2 regions of the Rhodopseudomonas sp. G2_2311 genome follow, and region 2 is predicted to be linked to the other one. Evidence: predicted binding sites of a transcription regulator. Region 2 holds the regulator's gene; the other holds the start of a gene.
The links. The regulator PhoB, encoded in region 2, activates phosphate uptake and scavenging genes when phosphate is short. The targets are predictions, from matches to a motif close to TGTCATNNANCTGTCAT.
Positions count from the first base shown of each region.

Region 1: the regulator PhoB is predicted to act here: its motif matches at 2,408-2,424, upstream of VRZ08_RS11100 (alkaline phosphatase).

Region 1 is NZ_JAZDRK010000006.1:21,319-27,290, forward strand. Features, by position in the region: gene VRZ08_RS11085 (hypothetical protein) at 1-7, shown strand, start outside; gene VRZ08_RS11090 (phosphatase PAP2 family protein) at 4-783, shown strand; gene argG (argininosuccinate synthase) at 884-2,221, shown strand; gene VRZ08_RS11100 (alkaline phosphatase) at 2,464-4,221, shown strand; gene VRZ08_RS11105 (putative bifunctional diguanylate cyclase/phosphodiesterase) at 4,234-5,972, opposite strand, start outside.
Region 2 is NZ_JAZDRK010000014.1:947-6,918, reverse strand. Features, by position in the region: gene pstC (phosphate ABC transporter permease subunit PstC) at 1-73, shown strand, start outside; gene pstA (phosphate ABC transporter permease PstA) at 75-938, shown strand; gene pstB (phosphate ABC transporter ATP-binding protein PstB) at 935-1,756, shown strand; gene phoU (phosphate signaling complex protein PhoU) at 1,780-2,496, shown strand; gene phoB (phosphate regulon transcriptional regulator PhoB) at 2,570-3,283, shown strand; gene VRZ08_RS17345 (GcrA family cell cycle regulator) at 3,633-4,142, opposite strand; gene VRZ08_RS17340 (aspartate aminotransferase family protein) at 4,619-5,830, shown strand; gene argF (ornithine carbamoyltransferase) at 5,830-5,972, shown strand, end outside.

The DNA.
Region 1 (5,972 bases), on a different contig from region 2:
CCCATGAACCGCAACGGACTTCTCATCGCGCTGGCGCTGTTCGCCGGCATCGGGCTGACGTTCGGTCTGTTTCCGGGCCTCGACCTGTGGCTGGCCGGCCTGTTCTACGACACGGCCGCCAAGACCTTCCCGATGCGCGCGATGCCGGATCTCGAATTCGCCCGCGATTTTGCGATGTGGATCGCCTGGGCGATCGCGGCGCCGTCGATCTTCGCGCTGGTCTACAAGATGATCCGCCCGGACCGGCCGCTGGTGATGCCGGGCCGCACGGTCGCGTTTCTGCTGATCAGCATCACGCTGTCGGCCGGCGTCCTCACCAACATGACCTTCAAGAGCCATTGGGGCCGACCGCGGCCGGCCGCGGTGACCGAATTCAACGGCCCGTGGCAGTTCAAGGCGTGGTGGGACAATTCCGGCGCCTGCCCGAAGAACTGCTCGTTCTTCTCCGGCGAGGGCGCCACCGCCTATTGGACCTTCGCGCCCGCGGCCCTGACCCCGCCGGCGGTGCGTCCTTACGCCTATGCGGCGGCCTTCACCTTCGGCACCGTCACCAGCGGCCTGCGGATGGCGTTCGGCGGGCATTTCTTCACGGACGTCGCGATCGCCGGCCTCGTCACCTTTCTGGTGATCTGGCTGCTTTACGCACTGATCTACCGCTGGGCCTGGAGCCGGACCTCGGACGAGGCGATCGACGCGGCGCTGACCCGGGCGTTCTGGCCGCTGTACAGGCTGCGGCTGAAGAAATGGCGCGGCCAGGACATCGGCCCGGCGCCGGCCGCCTGAGCCGCATCCGTTCCTCCGCCGCGATTAAACGCGTGCCGCTGGCCGCGAAGTTTGGTATGCGCGCAGCAACCGCAACTGCTTCAACCGATTGGGACTTCCAATGACTACGATCTTGAAAAGCCTGCCCAAGGGCGAAAACGTCGGCATCGCTTTCTCAGGGGGTCTCGATACCAGCGCGGCGCTGCTGTGGATGAAGCAGAAGGGCGCCCGCGTGTTCGCCTATACGGCGAACCTCGGCCAGCCCGACGAGGCGGACTACGACGCGATCCCGCGCAAGGCGATGGAGTTCGGCGCCGAGAAGGCCCGGCTGGTCGATTGCCGCACCCAGCTGGTGCACGAAGGCATCGCGGCGATCCAGGCCGGCGCCTTTCACGTCTCGACCGGCGGCATCGCCTACTTCAACACCACCCCGCTCGGCCGCGCCGTGACCGGCACCATGCTGGTGTCGGCGATGAAGGAAGACGGCGTCAACATCTGGGGCGACGGCTCGACCTACAAGGGTAACGACATCGAGCGGTTCTACCGCTACGGCCTGCTGACCAACCCCGCGTTGCGGATCTACAAGCCCTGGCTCGACCAGCAGTTCATCGACGAACTCGGCGGCCGCGCCGAGATGTCGGCGTTCATGACCTCGCACGGCTTCGCCTACAAGATGAGCGCCGAGAAGGCGTATTCGACCGACAGCAACCTGCTCGGCGCCACCCACGAGGCCAAGGATCTCGAACACCTCGACAGCGGCATCAAGATCGTCAACCCGATCATGGGCGTGCCGTTCTGGCGCGACGATTGCGCGGTCAAGGCCGAGGCGGTCACGGTGCGGTTCGAGGAAGGCCAGCCGGTCGCGCTCAATGGCCAGACCTTCACGGATCCGGTCGCGATGTTCTACGAAGCCAATGCCATCGGCGGCCGTCACGGCCTCGGCATGAGCGATCAGATCGAAAACCGCATCATCGAAGCCAAGAGCCGCGGCATCTACGAAGCGCCCGGCATGGCGCTGCTGCACATCGCCTACGAGCGGCTGGTAACCGGCATCCACAACGAAGACACTATCGAGCAGTACCGCATCAACGGCATGAAGCTCGGCCGGCTCTTGTATCAGGGCCGCTGGTTCGACTCGCAGGCGCTGATGCTGCGCGAGACCGCGCAGCGCTGGGTCGCCCGCGCCGTCACCGGCGAAGTGACGCTGGAGCTGCGCCGCGGCAACGACTACTCGATCATGAACACCCAGAGCCCGAACCTTACCTATGCGCCGGAACGGCTGAGCATGGAGAAGGTCGAGGACGCGCCGTTCACGCCGGCGGACCGCATCGGCCAGCTCACGATGCGCAACCTCGACATCACCGACACCCGCGCCAAGCTCGGCCTCTACGCCAAGACCGGCCTGCTGTCGTCCGGCGAAGGCACCCCAATCCCGCAGCTGGAAAACGACAAGGGCTAGTAGCAGCTCACCGTCATTCCGGGGCGCTCGCGGAGCGAGCGAACCCGGAATCCCGAGGTTGTTGAACGACCGGCGGTACCCCGAACGTCGAGATTCCGGGATCGCACGAGCTGACGCTCGCGCGCCCCGGAATGACATGCTTGGTTAGTCACTAAGATCGAGCACACATCCACCACCACGCGGCCGCGTCATCCAACCGTCATTTGCCGCTCATACGGTCCCGCGCATCAATCAGGACCGTGATGATGACCAGGCATGTTGTCGCGACGGCGTTTGCGTCGCTGATGTTCGTTTCGGCCGCTTCGGCTCAAACCATTTACCCAATCGACCGCGCCGAGATTCTGGCCGGCGCCAGGTTCGACCTCAAGGTCGAGTTCGCCGGTGAAGTCGCCGCGGACAAAGCCAGCCTCACCATCAATGGTGCTGACGCCGCGGCCGTGTTCGGCAAAGCCCCGGAGTTGATCGCGCAAGAGGCGGGACAACCCCGGTCCGCACTGCTGCTCCGCGACGTCACGCTGAACAAACCCGGTCGTTACAGCATCGAGGCCGGCGACGGCGCTACGCGCCGCAGCGTGAGCTGGACCGTGTACGACACCGGGCCTCGGCGGGCCAAGAACGTGATCCTGTTTGTCGGCGACGGTCTGTCGCCGGCGCATCGGGTGGCGGCGCGTCTGCTGTCGAAAGGCATCCAAGAAGGCCGCGCGGGCGGCAAGCTGGCGATCGACGACATGCCGCAGATGGCGCTGGTGTCGACCGCGGGGAGCGACTCGATCATCACCGACTCGGCCAATGCGGCCAGCGCCTATGCGACCGGCCACAAGGCCGCCGTCAACGCGATGGGGGTCTATGCCGACCGCACCCCCGACCCGCTCGACGATCCCAAGGTCGAAACGCTGGCCTCGCTTGCCAAGCGGAAGCTCGGGCTGTCGATCGGCATCGTCACCAACACCGAAGTGGAAGACGCGACGCCCGCGGCGGTGATCGCCCACACCCGCCGCCGCGCGGCATATGACGACATCGTCGCGCAGTTCTACGCCGCCCAGCCCGACGTGCTGATGGGCGGCGGCGCCGCTTACTTCCTGCCGAAAGCCGCGAACGGCAAGCGTAAGGACGATATCGATTATCTGGCGAAATTCCGCGACGCCGGCTACGCGGTTGCCACCAATGCGACCGACCTCGACGCGGCGAGCAAGACCGGCCCGCGAAAACTGCTCGGCCTGTTCGCGCCCGGCAACATGGACGGCGTCCTCGACCGCCGCTTCCTCAAAGGTGGCGGGGTCGCCAAGAACCCGGACCAGCCTGATCTGACCCAGCAGGTCGCGGTCGCCCTCGACGTGCTGTCGAAGAACGACGCAGGTTTCTTCCTGATGGTCGAATCCGGCCTGATCGACAAATACGCCCATGCACTCGACATGGAGCGCGCCGTCTATGACACCATCATGCTCGACAATGCGGTGCGCCAGACCCGCGACTGGGCCAAGGCCCGCGGCGACGACACGCTGATCCTGGTGGTGGCGGATCACAACCATCCCAACGCGCTGGTCGGCACCGTGCGCGACGATCTCGCCGAGGGCGACGACGTGCCGCTGCGCGAGCGGATCGGCGTGTACGAGCGCGCCGGCTTTCCGAACTATCCGGCGCCCGATGCGGACGGCTATCCGGAGCGCGTCGATGTCAGCCGGCGCCTGGCGATCTTCTCCGCCAGCCTGCCGGATCACTACGAGACGCTGCGGCCGAAGCTCGACGGCCCGAACCAGCCGACCGAGGCGGGCGACAAGCCCGGCACCTTCAAGGCCAACGACAAGTACAAGGGCGTGCCCGGCGCGGTGCTGCGCATCGGCAATTTGCCGGCGATGATGAACGCCAGCGTTCACTCCGGCGAGGACGTGATCCTGACCGCCGCCGGCCCCGGCAGCGAGCGCGTTCGCGGTTCGCTGGAGAACACCGATGTGTTCCGGGTGATGGCCGACGCGCTTGGCCTCGGCGCCGAGGCCAAGTAGCAGGCGGCGCGCTTAAGCCACCCGCGCCGATCCCATCGCAAACTCTGCACCGGCGGAAGCACCGCTCTGCTGCAGGTCGAGCAGCCCGGTGATTTCGGCGTTGGGACGGGCCTGGCTGAACAGGAAGCCCTGCGCTTCCTGGCAGCCTTCGGCGCGCAGCCAGCTCAGCTCCGCCTCGCTTTCGACGCCCTCGGCCGTGATGGTGACGCCGAGACCGTTGCCGAGGCTGATGATCGAGCGCACGATCGCCTGGGATTCGCGGTTGTCGCACAGCCCGCGGACGAACGACTGATCGATCTTGATCTTGTCGAACGGGAAGCTGCGCAAATAACTCAGCGACGAATAGCCGGTGCCGAAATCGTCCATCGAGATCCGCACTCCGAGTGCGCGCAGCGCATGCAGCGTTGCCAGCACCTGGCTGCTCTTTTCCAGCAGCAGCGTCTCGGTGATCTCGAGCTCCAGCCGGCGCGGCGGCAGGCCGGACTGCTTCAGCGCATCCATCACCACCGAGAGCAGATTGCCGACCCGGAATTGCAGCGGCGACAAGTTGACGGCGACGCGGACGTCATCTGGCCAGCGCGCGGCGTCCATGCAGGCGGAGCGCAGGATCTGCGCGCCGATGGCGTTGATCAGTCCGGTGTCTTCGGCGACCGGGATGAATTCGGCCGGCGAGATCATGCCGCGCTCCGGATGCGGCCAGCGCACCAGCGCTTCGCTGCCGGTGATGCGGCCGTCGGCGAGACGGACCAGCGGCTGATAGTAAGGGCGCAGCACTTCGTGCTGCAGCGCTGCGCGCAGATCGGTCTCGATCTTGCGCCTCGCCTGGGCGCGCGCGTCCATTCCGACTTCGAAGAAGCTGAAGGTGCCGCGGGTGTCCTTCTTGGCGCGCGACAGCGCCATGTCGGCGTTCATCAGCAGTTTTTCGGAATCGTCGCCGTCGCCCGGCGCCACCGCGATGCCGATGCTGGCGCCGACCACCACCGAATGGCCCTGCAGCAGATAGGGCTCGGCGATTGCGTGCAGCAGCCGCTTGGCGAGCAGCACGATGTCCTCGGGCCGCTTGATGCCGGTCTGGATCACGGCGAATTCGTCGGAGTTGAGCCGCGCCAGCGGATCTTCCTCGCGCAGCGTCGAACGCAGCCGGCGGGCGACGCCGCGCAGCAGCTTGTCGCCGACCGCGTGGCCGAGCGTGTCGTTGACGGCCTTGAAATTGTCGATGCCGACGAACAGCACCGCGATCTTCTCGCCGGTGCGTCGGGTCTGGATCAGCAGCTCGTCGAGCCGCTTGCGCAGCGAATTGCGGTTCGGCAGCCCGGTGAGCCCGTCGTGATGCGCCATAAAGGCGAGACGCATCTCGGCGCGCTTGCGCTCGGTGATGTCCATCAGCGCCAGCAGCACCGCGGGCTCGCCATTATAGGTGAGCTGGCGTGAGTAGATCGCCAGATCGATCAGCGAGCCGTCGGCCTTGACGTGCTTCCAGGTCCGCGCGGTGCGTTCTTCGTGGGTGTGATTGCCGGTCCAGGGCAGCTCGGTCTCGAATGCCTGCAGGCGGCGGATTGTCAGCGAGGCGAATTCGGACGGCGAGTAGCCGTAGTGTTCGACCGCGGCATCGTTGACGGCGAGGATGCGCTCGTCATTGAGCTGGCAGACGATCATCGGCACCGGATTGCTTTCGAACATCAGCCGGAACGAAGCTTCGCGCTGCTTCAGCTCGGTGATGTCGACGCGCAGGCCGATGATGCCGCCGTCGG
Region 2 (5,972 bases):
CATTCTGACCTTCCTGGTGCTGGCGGCCGCCCGGCTGCTGCTGCTGCGGCTCGAACTGAAGGCGGGCAAGTAAGATGTCGCCGATCCATCTCGACAACCCGATCTACAAGCGGCGTCACCGCAACGACCTTGTGATCAAGGTGCTGTGTTCGGGGGCGGCGCTGTTCGGCGTCACCTGGCTGGCGCTGATCCTGTTCACGCTGTTCTGGAATGGCCTTGCCGGCCTCAATCTCGAAGTGTTCACCCAGAACACGCCGCCGCCCGGCTCAAGCGAGGGCGGTCTTCTGAACGCGATCGTCGGCTCGGTGCTGATGACCATTCTGGGCGTCGGAATCGGCGCGCCGCTCGGGCTGTTCGCCGGTACGTATCTGGCCGAATACGGCAAGTACGACAAGCTCACCTCGGTGATCCGCTTCATCAACGACATCCTGCTCAGCGCCCCCTCGATCATCATCGGCCTGTTCATCTACGGCGCGGTGGTGGTGACGATGGGCCGGTTCTCGGCGCTCGCCGGCGCGCTGGCGCTGGCGGTGATCGTGATCCCGGTGGTGGTGCGCACCACCGAAGACATGCTGCTGCTGGTGCCGAGTTCGCTGCGCGAAGCCGCCTCGGCGCTCGGCCTGCCGCGCTCGCTGGTGATCCGCCGGATCGCCTATCGCGCCGCCCGCGCCGGCCTGATCACCGGCATCCTGTTGGCGACCGCGCGCGTCGCCGGCGAGACCGCGCCGCTGCTGTTCACCGCGCTCAGCAACCAGTTCTTCAGCCTGGATCTGACCAAGACGATGGCCAACCTGCCGGTGACCATCAACAACTTCGTCCAGAGCCCCTACGCTTACTGGAAGCAACTCGCCTGGACCGGCGCGCTGCTGATCACCCTGACCGTGCTTGCCCTGAACATTGGCGCGCGCATCATCGGCGCCGAGAGGACCACGAAATGACCGAGATCTCGATCGCCACCAGCGTTCCGTCCGCGATGCCGCCGATCGGCGCCCAGCCGGACGGCCCGGCCAAGGTGACCGTGCGCGACCTCAATTTCTACTACGGTCAGAACCACGCCCTGAAGCACATCAATCTGGCGCTCGCCACCAACCGCGTCACCGCGTTCATCGGTCCGTCGGGCTGCGGCAAGTCGACCCTGCTGCGCATCTTCAACCGGATGTATGATCTGTATCCGGGGCAGCGCGCCGAGGGGCAGGTGCTGCTCGACAACACCAACATCCTCGACCCCAAGCTCGACCTCAACCTGCTGCGCGCGCGGGTCGGCATGGTGTTCCAGAAGCCGACGCCGTTCCCGATGACGATCTATGAGAACATCGCGTTCGGCGTCCGGCTGTACGAGAAGATCTCAAAGTCCGAGATGGACGGACGTGTCGAGAAGGCGCTGCGCGGCGCGGCGCTGTGGAACGAAGTCAAAGACAAGCTCAACGCTTCCGGCCTCAGCCTGTCGGGCGGTCAGCAGCAGCGGCTGTGCATTGCCCGCACCATCGCGGTGCGGCCGGAAGTGATCCTGTTCGACGAGCCGTGCTCGGCGCTCGACCCGATCTCCACCGCCAAGATCGAAGAGCTGATCGACGAGCTGAAGGAACAATACACGATCGCGATCGTGACCCATAACATGCAGCAGGCGGCGCGCGTGTCGGAGTCGACTGCCTTCATGTATCTCGGCGAGCTGATCGAGTTCGGCCCGACCAACAAGATCTTCACCTCGCCGAGCGATCGGCGCACCCAGGACTACATCACCGGCCGGTTCGGCTGACGCGGCGGGCGAGGAGCACGGATATGGGATTCGAACATACCACCAAGGCGTTCGACGGCGATCTGCAGGATCTGACCCGGCTGGTTGCGGAGATGGGCGGATTGGCCGAGCGCCAGATCGTCGACTCGGTCGATGCGCTGATCCGGCGAGACGTCGCGCTGGCCTCGCGCGTGGTCGCGGCCGACGCCGAGATCGACCAGATGCAGCGGAGTATCGAAGAGCGCGCGGTGCTGACCATCGCGCGGCGTCAGCCGATGGCGATCGACCTGCGCGAAATCGTCGGCGCGATGCGCGTCGCCACCGATCTCGAGCGGATCGGCGATCTGTCGAAGAACATCGCCAAGCGCGTCAACGCGATCGACAACGACTTCCATCCGTTGAAGCTGATCCGCGGCCTCGAACACATGACCGATCTGGTGCAGTCGCAGGTCAAGGCCGTGCTCGATGCCTACACGGCGCACGATCTGCCGGCCGCGATGGTGGTGTGGAACGGCGACGAGGAAGTCGACGCGATCTGCACCTCGCTGTTCCGCGAGCTGCTCACCTACATGATGGAAGATCCGCGCAACATCTCGTTCTGCATCCACCTGATGTTCTGCGCCAAGAACATCGAGCGGATCGGCGATCATGCGACCAACATCGCCGAGACGGTGTTCTACATGATCGAGGGCCAGCAGATCATGGACAAGCGTCCGAAGGGCGACATGACCACGTTCGCCAACGCGACGCCCGGCAACTGACGCTGCTCTGGCGGCCGGCCCGCCGGGCCGGCGCCATGGGACGGATCGAGACGACACTGAGACGAGGACGACGATGGCTGCGCGCATTCTGGTAGTTGAAGACGAGGAAGCGCTGACGACGCTGCTGCGATACAATCTGGAATCCGAAGGTTACGAGGTCGAGACGGTGGCGCGCGGCGACGACGCCGACACCCGGATGAAGGAGCGGATTCCGGATCTGGTGGTGCTGGACTGGATGCTGCCGGGCCTGTCCGGCATCGAACTGTGCCGCCGCCTGCGGGCGCGCAGCGACACCAAGCAACTGCCGATCATCATGCTCACCGCGCGCGGCGAGGAAAGCGAGCGCGTCCGCGGGCTCGCCACCGGGGCGGACGATTACATCGTCAAGCCGTTCTCGGTGCCGGAGCTGCTGGCGCGGGTGAAGGGCTTGCTGCGCCGCGCGGCGCCGGAGCGGCTCGCTACCGTGCTGGCGTATGGTGATCTCGAGCTCGATCGCGACAAGCGCCGGGTGGCGCGGTCCGGTCGGCCGATCGATCTCGGCCCGACCGAGTATCGCCTGCTCGAATTCTTCCTGGAGCACCCGGGCCGGGTGTTCAGCCGCGAGCAGCTGCTCGACGGCGTCTGGGGCCGCGATATCTATATCGATGAGCGCACCGTCGACGTGCATATCGGCCGTCTGCGCAAGCTGCTCAATATCGGCCGCGAGCAGGACCCGATCCGCACCGTTCGCGGCGCCGGCTACGCCCTCGACGACCGCTTCGCCAAGGTCGAAGGCAGCCCGTCGTAGTTGTTAGCAGGTTTGCGACGTCGGGTGGGCAAAGCGAAGCGTGCCCACCAAGACACTCGTTTCAAATCACGATGACCGCGAGCGTGATTTAGCGACACGTGGGAACGACGCGATGGCGGCGTTTGTCGACTCTATCGCTTTTGCAATCGTTCAGCCGCGGCCTCAGCCCAACATAGCAGCGTCATCCTCCGCGAAGGCGGAGGATCCAGTACTGCAGTGAGTGGGGGGAAGTAACCGACGCTCTGGAATACTGGGTCGCCCGCTTTTGCGGGCGATGACAGTTTGGAGGTATGGCGCAGCCCTGCGCTGCACGCGCGGTTTGCCGCGGCCTCGGGCAGGCGGCGTCAGTCTAGCGCGTGGTCTTGGGAGCTGCGCGGCGGCGATCGCCGACCGGCTGATAGGCGATGCGCGAGTGATGCGCGCAGTAGGGCAGGCCCGGCAGCGACTTGCCGCCGCAGAAGAAGAATTCCGGGCTCGACGGATCGCCGACCGGCCAGTGGCAGGTGGCTTCGTTGAGTTCCAGCAGCGACAGGCGCTGGTTCATCGGAACCACGTTGTCGAAGGCGATCGGATCGGGCTCGGCTTCCACTTCGAAAGCGTGCGCCAGCGCGGTGTTGCCGCGCGCCACCGGGCGGGTCACCCTCATCATCTGCTGCACCGGGCGCGCCTTGCGCGGCCGCGGCGCTGCCGACGTGGGGCTCTTGGCCCGGCCCGACAGGCCGAGGCGGTGGACCTTGCCGATCACGGCATTGCGGGTGACGTTGCCAAGCTCGGCGGCAATTTGACTCGCCGACAGCCCGCCCTCCCACAATTTCTTCAACTGCTCGACGCGCTCGTCGGTCCAGGTCAATGCCGTCATAGTTCTATCCCTTCCTGCCGCGGGCGCCGAAGGGCGGCGCGGAACCGCGGCTGTGAGGTCGTCAAAATCTCAGCTGTCAGAATCCCTTAGCGCTCGCCGGACGACCCTTGCCGCCCCGGCGTTACGCCTCATCCGAGAACTCGAAATGGATTACAAACCGCGCACGAGATGTCGTACCCGACAGTCAAAAGGCTACAATATGCCGTGACTCGCGCGCAAGAGTCCGACCCGGTGCGTCCACACCTTCTCCTGTGAGTGAGTCCGCGAAGCCACAACAAACAGCGCGAGTGCTGCTTTCTGGCAGCACTTCGTCGAAGCTCCGTGTTGACAGTGAGTTCGACGCTTCTAGAATAATCCCACGTGCCGCCTGGAAAGGCGGCACGTTTCGTTTCCGGGGTACGTTGTCCCAGACTGCGTTCGTGTCATGCGCGTGACGCGGCCGGCCGGCGGCCCGCTATTTTCCGATCGGATCGGCCATGTCTCAGAGCGCTTCAACGTCCCATCTCCTCCCGGTTTTCGCCAGAGCGGATGTCGCGTTCGAGCGCGGCGAAGGTGTCTGGCTGCACGGAACTGATGGCGAGCGCTACCTCGACTTCACCAGCGGCGTCGCCGTCAACGCGCTCGGCCATTGCCATCCGCATCTGGTCGAAGCCTTGCAGCAGCAGGCGACCAAACTGTGGCACATGTCCAACCTGTTCAAGAGCCCCGACGGCGAGAAGCTGGCGGCGCGGCTGTGTGAACAGAGCTTTGCCGACAAGGTGTTCTTCTGCAATTCGGGTGCTGAAGCGGTCGAGTGCGCGCTGAAGATGGCGCGGCACTATCACTTCTCCAAGGGCGAGCCCGAGCGCACCCGGGTGATTACTTTCGAGGGCGCGTTCCACGGCCGCACGCTCGGCACGCTCGCCGCCACCGGCGCGGCAAAGTACCTGGAAGGCTACGGCAAGCCGCTCGACGGTTTCGATCAGTTGCCGCTCGGTGACCTCGATGCGGTGAAGGCCGCGATCGGTCCGACCACCGCCGCGATCCTGATCGAGCCGCTGCAGGGCGAGGGCGGCGTGCGCTCGCCGGAGCTGGCGTTCTTCCGCGGCCTGCGGGAGCTGTGCGACGCGCACGGCCTGCTGCTGATCTTCGACGAAGTCCAGACCGGCATGGGCCGCACCGGCGAACTGTTCGCCTATAAGCGGGTCGGCGTCGCGCCGGATTTGATGTCGCTGGCCAAGGCGCTCGGCGGCGGCTTTCCGATCGGCGCCTGCCTGTCGACCGCGGAAGCCGCGAAGGGCATGGCGCCAGGCGCACACGGCTCGACCTTCGGCGGCAATCCGCTGGCCGTCGCGGCCGCTAACGCTGTGCTCGACATCATGCTGCAGCCGGGCTTCTTCGACCACGTCAAGAAGATGTCGCTGCTGCTGAAACAGAAGCTTGCCGGTGTCGTCGATCGGCATCCGCGCGTCGTCAGCGAAATCCGCGGCGAAGGCTTGCTGCTCGGCCTCAAGGCGGTGGTGCCATCGCCGGAGCTGATCGCGGCGCTGCGGGCCGAGAAGCTGCTCACCGTCGGCGCCGGCGACAACGTCGTGCGACTGCTGCCGCCGCTGATCGTCAGCGAGGCCGAGCTTGATGACGCGATCGGGCGACTGGAGCGCGCCTGCATCACGCTTGCCGGGCAGGCGGCGCAGAAGGAGGCGGTGTGATGAGCAGCTCCAGCAACACGCCGCGGCACTTCCTCGATCTGACCGAACTGCCGACCTCCGAGCTCCGCAACATGCTGGCCGCTGCGGTCGCCATGAAGGCGAAGCGCAAGGCGAACGCCGTTGCCGACAAGCCGCTCGCCGG